2 regions of the Pseudomonas sp. UTLPPB19802 genome follow, and region 2 is predicted to be linked to the other one. Evidence: predicted binding sites of a transcription regulator. Region 2 holds the regulator's gene; the other holds the start of a gene.

Region 1 (3,207 bases), 580 kb from region 2:
CTTAGCTCGGTCGATAAACGCGCACATTGGCATGCCCCTCACTGAGCAAATGGTGGGCATGCAGGCGACTCATCACGCCTTTGTCGCAATACAACAGGTACTGGCGAGTAGGGTCCAGTTCCTTGAAACGAGCATTCAGTGCATAGAACGGCATCGTTTGTACCTCGATGCCAGCCAGTTCCAGCGGCTCATCGTCCTGGGCATCCGGGTGACGGATGTCGATGACGATATGGCCCGCCAGCGCCTCGCTGACTTCTTCGATCTGCAGATCCTGGCCCAGTTCGTCGATCACATGATCGATCGAGACCAGCTTGGCGCGCTCGAGCGCACGCTCGAGGATCGCCATGTCGAATTCTTTCTCTTCGTGCTCCACGCGGTAGCGCTTGGCGTTGGTCTTGGGATTGACCGAAATCACCCCGCAGTACTCAGGCATGTGCCGGGCGAAGTTGCCGGTACCGATCTGGTCGGCCAGGTCGATGATGTCCTGCTTGTGGCTGGCGATCAGCGGGCGGATCACCAGCTTGTCGGTCACGCAGTCGATCACCGACAGGTTCGGCAGCGTCTGGCTGGACACCTGGGAAATCGCCTCGCCGGTGACCAGCGCGTCGATGTGCAGCCGCTCAGCCATCGCCGAAGCCGCCCGCAACATCATACGCTTCAATACTACGCCCATATGACCGTTATCGACTTTACCGAGAATTTCTCCCAGCACTTCCTCGAACGGCACGCTGATGAACAGCACGCGATGGGAGCTGCCGTACTTCTTCCACAGGTAGTGGGCGACTTCCATCACCCCCAGCTCGTGGGCGCGGCCACCCAGGTTGAAGAAGCAGAAGTGGGTCATCAGGCCGCGACGCATCATCTGGTAGGCGGCCACGGTGGAGTCGAAGCCACCGGACATCAGCGTCACGGTCTGCTCCACCGAGCCCAGCGGGAAACCGCCGAGGCCTTCGTGCTGGCCGTGGATGACGAACAACCGCTGGTCGCGAATCTCGATCCGCACCTCGATTTCCGGATCCTTCAGGGAAATCCCCGCCGCGCCGCATTCACGCCGCAGGCGACTGCCAACGTGCTTTTCGACATCCATCGAACTGAAGCTGTGCTTGCCACCGCGCTTGCAACGCACCGAGAAGATCTTGCCCGGCAGCACATCAGCGTAGTGCTGCAGGCATTTGGCGGTGATGTCGTCGAAGTCGCCCAGCGGGTATTCGTCGACCTGCAGCAGGTGCGCGATACCCGGCGTGCAGCACAGGCGCTCCTTGAACTCGTGCAACGCCTTCGGATCGGTCAGCGCGGTTTCCAGCTCGAGGTTGTCCCACACGCCATTCACCACCACGGCCGGGTCCAGGTCCTTGAGCACGGCACGGATGTTCTTCGCCAACTGACGAATGAAGCGCGTCCGCACCGGACGGCTCTTGATGGTGATTTCGGGGAAGACTTTTACGATTAGTTTCATGAAAACAGCGCGCGACGGGCCGGCCGAAAAAGTGGGGCGCGGATTATAGCGGAAATTGCTCAAGGTTTGACCAGTTATTGTACAGACGGTTTTCATCGCACCAAAAAGGGTCGTATTGACATTTTTTGGCACCACAAAGGTGCGATATGCGCCCTGAAATTCTCCTATGCTGGCTGGAACGCTTGAGATTGGGGCAAAAAACCCATGACGGGGCACTGGCATGCAATTTGCTCCCTTGTGAGGCAGGTTGCCTTGGCCGAGTATTCGCGCCGGCATCACTACTATTTCAGGGCTACTCCAACACCCAGCCCGAAGCCACCCGGAGGACACCATGTCGAAGTCGGTTCAACTCATCAAAGATCATGACGTTAAATGGATTGATCTGCGCTTCACGGACACCAAAGGTACTCAGCACCACGTGACCATGCCGGCTCGCGATGCGCTGGACGACGATTTCTTCGAAATCGGCAAGATGTTCGATGGCTCCTCCATCGCTGGCTGGAAAGGCATCGAAGCCTCCGACATGATCCTGATGCCGGACGACAGCACCGCCGTGCTCGACCCGTTCACCGAAGAGCCGACCCTGATCCTGGTCTGCGACGTGATCGAACCTTCGACCATGCAGGGCTACGACCGCGACCCACGTGCAATCGCCCGTCGCGCCGAGGAATACCTGAAGTCCACCGGTATCGGCGACACCGCCTTCTTCGGTCCTGAGCCTGAGTTCTTCATCTTCGACTCGGTGAAATTCAAGTCCGACATTTCCGGTTCGATGTTCAAGATCTTCTCCGAACAGGGTTCGTGGATGTCCGACCAGGACGTGGAAGGCGGCAACAAGGGCCACCGTCCAGGCGTGAAAGGCGGCTACTTCCCGGTTCCACCGTTCGACCACGACCACGAAATCCGTACTTCCATGTGCAACGCGCTGGAAGAAATGGGCCAGACCGTCGAAGTTCACCACCACGAAGTGGCGACTGCCGGCCAGAACGAAATCGGTGTGAAGTTCAACACCCTGGTTGCCAAGGCTGACGAAGTCCAGACCCTGAAGTATGTCGTGCACAACGTGGCTGACGCCTACGGCCGCACCGCTACCTTCATGCCGAAGCCACTGTACGGCGACAACGGCTCGGGCATGCACGTTCACGTTTCCATCTCCAAGGAAGGCAAGAACACCTTCTCTGGCGAAGGTTATGCCGGCCTGTCCGACACCGCCCTGTACTTCATCGGCGGTATCATCAAGCACGGCAAGGCCCTGAACGGCTTCACCAACCCTTCGACCAACTCCTACAAGCGTCTGGTCCCAGGCTTCGAAGCTCCAGTAATGCTGGCCTACTCGGCTCGCAACCGTTCCGCCTCGATCCGCATTCCTTACGTCAACAGCCCCAAGGCTCGTCGTATCGAAGCTCGTTTCCCGGACCCGGCTGCCAACCCATACCTGGCCTTCGCTGCCCTGATGATGGCGGGCCTGGACGGTATCCAGAACAAGATCCACCCAGGCGACGCTGCCGACAAGAACCTGTACGACCTGCCGCCTGAAGAGGCCAAGGAAATCCCACAGGTTTGCGGTAGCCTGAAAGAAGCCCTGGAAGAACTGGACAAGGGCCGTGCGTTCCTGACCAAGGGCGGCGTGTTCAGCGACGACTTCATCGATGCCTATATCGAGCTGAAGAGCGAAGAAGAAATCAAGGTACGTACCTTCGTACACCCACTGGAGTACGAGCTGTACTACAGCTGCTGATCCGGTCGCGTCT
Region 2 (3,207 bases):
AGGGAGTTAACGACCCGTACCTTGGAGCAGGTGCAGGTTCTTTTCCTTATGCTTTTTCAGTTGGCGATCCAGCTTGTCGGTCAGCAGGTCGATGGCTGCATACATGTCGTCATGTTCTGCGTTGGCGACCACCTCACCGCCGTGGATATGCAAAGTGGCTTCGATTTTCTGCTTCAGTTTTTCGACGGCCATTGTCACCTGTACATTGGTGATCTTGTCGAAGTGGCGTTCCAATCGGTCGAGCTTCTCGCCGATATAGGCACGCAGTGGTTCGGTCACTTCCAGTTGGTGTCCACTGATGTTGACTTGCATACAGCTTCTCCTTCGTTGCCAGTGCATAAAGCGGCAAGCCTGGTGGCTTGCCACTGGAACGCTGTGGCACGCCCGGCGGTTACATCAACCGCTTCCGTTCGCTGGAAGGCGCGATCCCGAGGGACTCGCGGTACTTGGCGACGGTACGACGGGCGACCTGAATGCCTTGTGCCTCCAGTAAACCAGCGATCTTGCTGTCGCTCAACGGCTTTTTCTGATTTTCCGCTGCAACCAGTTTCTTGATGATCGCGCGGATCGCCGTGGACGAGCATTCGCCGCCTTCGGAGGTGCTGACGTGGCTCGAGAAAAAGTATTTCAGTTCGTAGATGCCGCGCGGGGTATGCATGAATTTCTGGGTGGTAACCCGGGAAATGGTCGACTCGTGCATGCCCACGGCTTCGGCGATGTCATGCAGCACCAGCGGCTTCATCGCTTCGTCGCCATATTCCAGGAAGCCGCGCTGATGCTCGACGATCTGGGTGGCAACTTTCATCAGCGTCTCGTTGCGGCTCTGCAGGCTCTTGATGAACCAGCGCGCCTCCTGCAACTGGTTGCGCATGAAGGTGTTGTCGGCGCTAGTGTCGGCGCGGCGGACAAAGCCGGCATACTGCGGGTTGACCCGCAGGCGTGGCACCGACTCCTGGTTCAGTTCCACCAGCCAGCGCTCATTGTCCTTGCGCACGATCACGTCGGGCACCACGTATTCGGCCTCGGTCGACTCGATCTGCGAGCCGGGGCGCGGGTTGAGGCTCTGCACCAGCTCGATGACCTGGCGCAGTTCGTCCTCCTTGAGCTTCATGCGCCGCATCAGCTGGCTATAGTCGCGGCTGCCGAGCAGGTCGATAAAGTCGGTGACCAGGCGCTTGGCCTCGTTCAGCCAAGGGGTCTTGGCCGGCAGTTGGCGCAGTTGCAGCAGCAGGCATTCGCCGAGGTTGCGTGCGCCGATGCCGGCGGGCTCGAACTGCTGGATACGGTGCAGGACGGCTTCGATCTCGTCGAGCTCGATGTCCAGTTCCGGGTCGAATGCCTCGAGAATCTCCTCGAGCGTCTCGTCCAGGTAGCCCTGGTTGTTGATGCAGTCGATCAGGGTCACGGCGATCAGGCGATCGGTGTCGGACATTGGTGCCAGGTTCAATTGCCACAGCAGGTGGCTTTGCAGGCTTTCACCGGCGGACGTGCGGGTGGTGAAGTCCCACTCGTCATCATCGTTGCTGGGCAGGCTGCTGGCGCTGGTCTGGTAGACGTCTTCCCAGGCGGTGTCGACCGGGAGTTCGTTGGGAATGCGTTCGCTCCACTCGCCTTCGTCGATGTTGTCGACTGTCGGTGCAGCTTCCTGCTGATAGGAAGTTTCCGGAGCGTCGGGAGTGGTCTTCTGCTCGGCGTTGTCGGCCATTGGATCGCTGTTGTCGAAGTCGTCGCCTTCTTCCTGGCGCTCGAGCATCGGGTTGGATTCCAGGGCCTCCTGGATTTCCTGCTGAAGATCCAGGGTCGACAATTGGAGCAGTCGGATGGCCTGTTGCAGCTGCGGTGTCATCGTCAGCTGCTGGCCCATTTTCAGGACGAGCGATGGTTTCATGGCAGGGGCTTAACACCTTATTCGCCGGCGCGCATGCGCCATCCACTACAGGGCGCCGGAACGCCAAACATAAGCAAATTATATGCCTGAAACCGGAGTGTTTGCCTAGAGCGCTGTAACAATAAAACAGTGGTTTTTATCGAACATCGATGCGCTCCGGGCGGGTATTGGGCATCCCGATACTTACAGGCGGAACTCGTGGCCCAGGTAGACTTCCTTGACCAGTTCGTTGGCCAGGATGGTGTCCGAATCGCCTTCGGCGATCAGTTGTCCATCATTGACGATATAGGCGGTTTCGCAGATGTCCAGGGTCTCGCGGACGTTGTGGTCGGTGATCAGTACACCGATGCCCTTGGCCTTGAGGTGATGGATGATCTGCTTGATATCGCCCACGGAGATCGGGTCGACACCGGCGAATGGTTCGTCCAGCAGGATGAACTTCGGTGCGGTGGCCAAGGCGCGGGCGATTTCCACGCGACGGCGTTCACCACCGGACAGGCTCATGCCGAGGTTGTCGCGGATGTGGCTGATATGGAATTCCTGCAGCAGGCTTTCCAGCTCCTTGCGACGGCCGGCCTTGTCGAGGTCCTTGCGGGTCTCGAGGATCGCCATGATGTTGTCGGCCACCGACAGCTTGCGGAAAATCGAGGCTTCCTGCGGCAGGTAGCCGATCCCGGCACGGGCACGACCGTGCATCGGCTGGTGGCTGACGTCCTGGTCGTCGATCAGGACGCGGCCCTGATCGGCCTGGACCAGGCCAACGATCATGTAGAAACAGGTGGTCTTGCCGGCACCGTTGGGGCCGAGCAGGCCGACGATCTGTCCGCTTTCGATCGACAGGCTGACGTCACGCACCACCTGGCGACTCTTGTAGGCCTTGGCCAGATGCTGGGCTTTCAAAATTGCCATTACTGGGCCTTGTGCTCGTCGGTTTTCTTTTTCGGCTGGATCACCATGTCGATTCGCTGGCGCGGCGTGGTGATCGGGGTGCCGTTGGCGCGGCCGGCGGTAGCCACCTGCTTGACCGTGTCGTAGACGATTTTCTCGCCTTCGGTGGTGTTGCCGTCGTTGATCACCTTGGCCTGGTCGAGCAGGATGACGCGGTTCTGCTGGGCGTGGTACTGGATGGTCTTGCCATAGCCCTTGACCGGCTGCGGGTCGGTAGCTTTCTGCTTCTGCTCGAAATAGGCCGGGCTGCCGACTGAGGTGACCACGTCGATGGCGCCGTCCTTGGTTCGGGTCAGCGTCACGGTGTTGCCCTTAACGATCATCGAACCTTGAGTGATGATGACGTCGCCCTTGTAGGTGGCAATGCCTTG

Evidence for each region. The regulator sigma-54, encoded in region 2, starts transcription at its own class of promoters, with help from an activator protein. The targets are predictions, from matches to a motif close to ANTGGCATNNANNTTGCTNT.
Region 1: the regulator sigma-54 is predicted to act here: its motif matches at 1,671-1,690, upstream of glnA (type I glutamate--ammonia ligase).

The regions. Positions count from the first base shown of each region.
Region 1 covers NZ_AP048545.1:353,502-356,708, forward strand. Annotated here, with positions in the region: gene thiI (tRNA uracil 4-sulfurtransferase ThiI) at 2-1,456, opposite strand; gene glnA (type I glutamate--ammonia ligase) at 1,788-3,194, shown strand.
Region 2 covers NZ_AP048545.1:7,168,500-7,171,706, reverse strand. Annotated here, with positions in the region: gene hpf (ribosome hibernation-promoting factor, HPF/YfiA family) at 7-312, opposite strand; gene AC6I6U_RS31715 (RNA polymerase factor sigma-54) at 392-1,888, opposite strand; gene lptB (LPS export ABC transporter ATP-binding protein) at 2,072-2,797, opposite strand; gene lptA (lipopolysaccharide transport periplasmic protein LptA) at 2,797-3,207, opposite strand, start outside.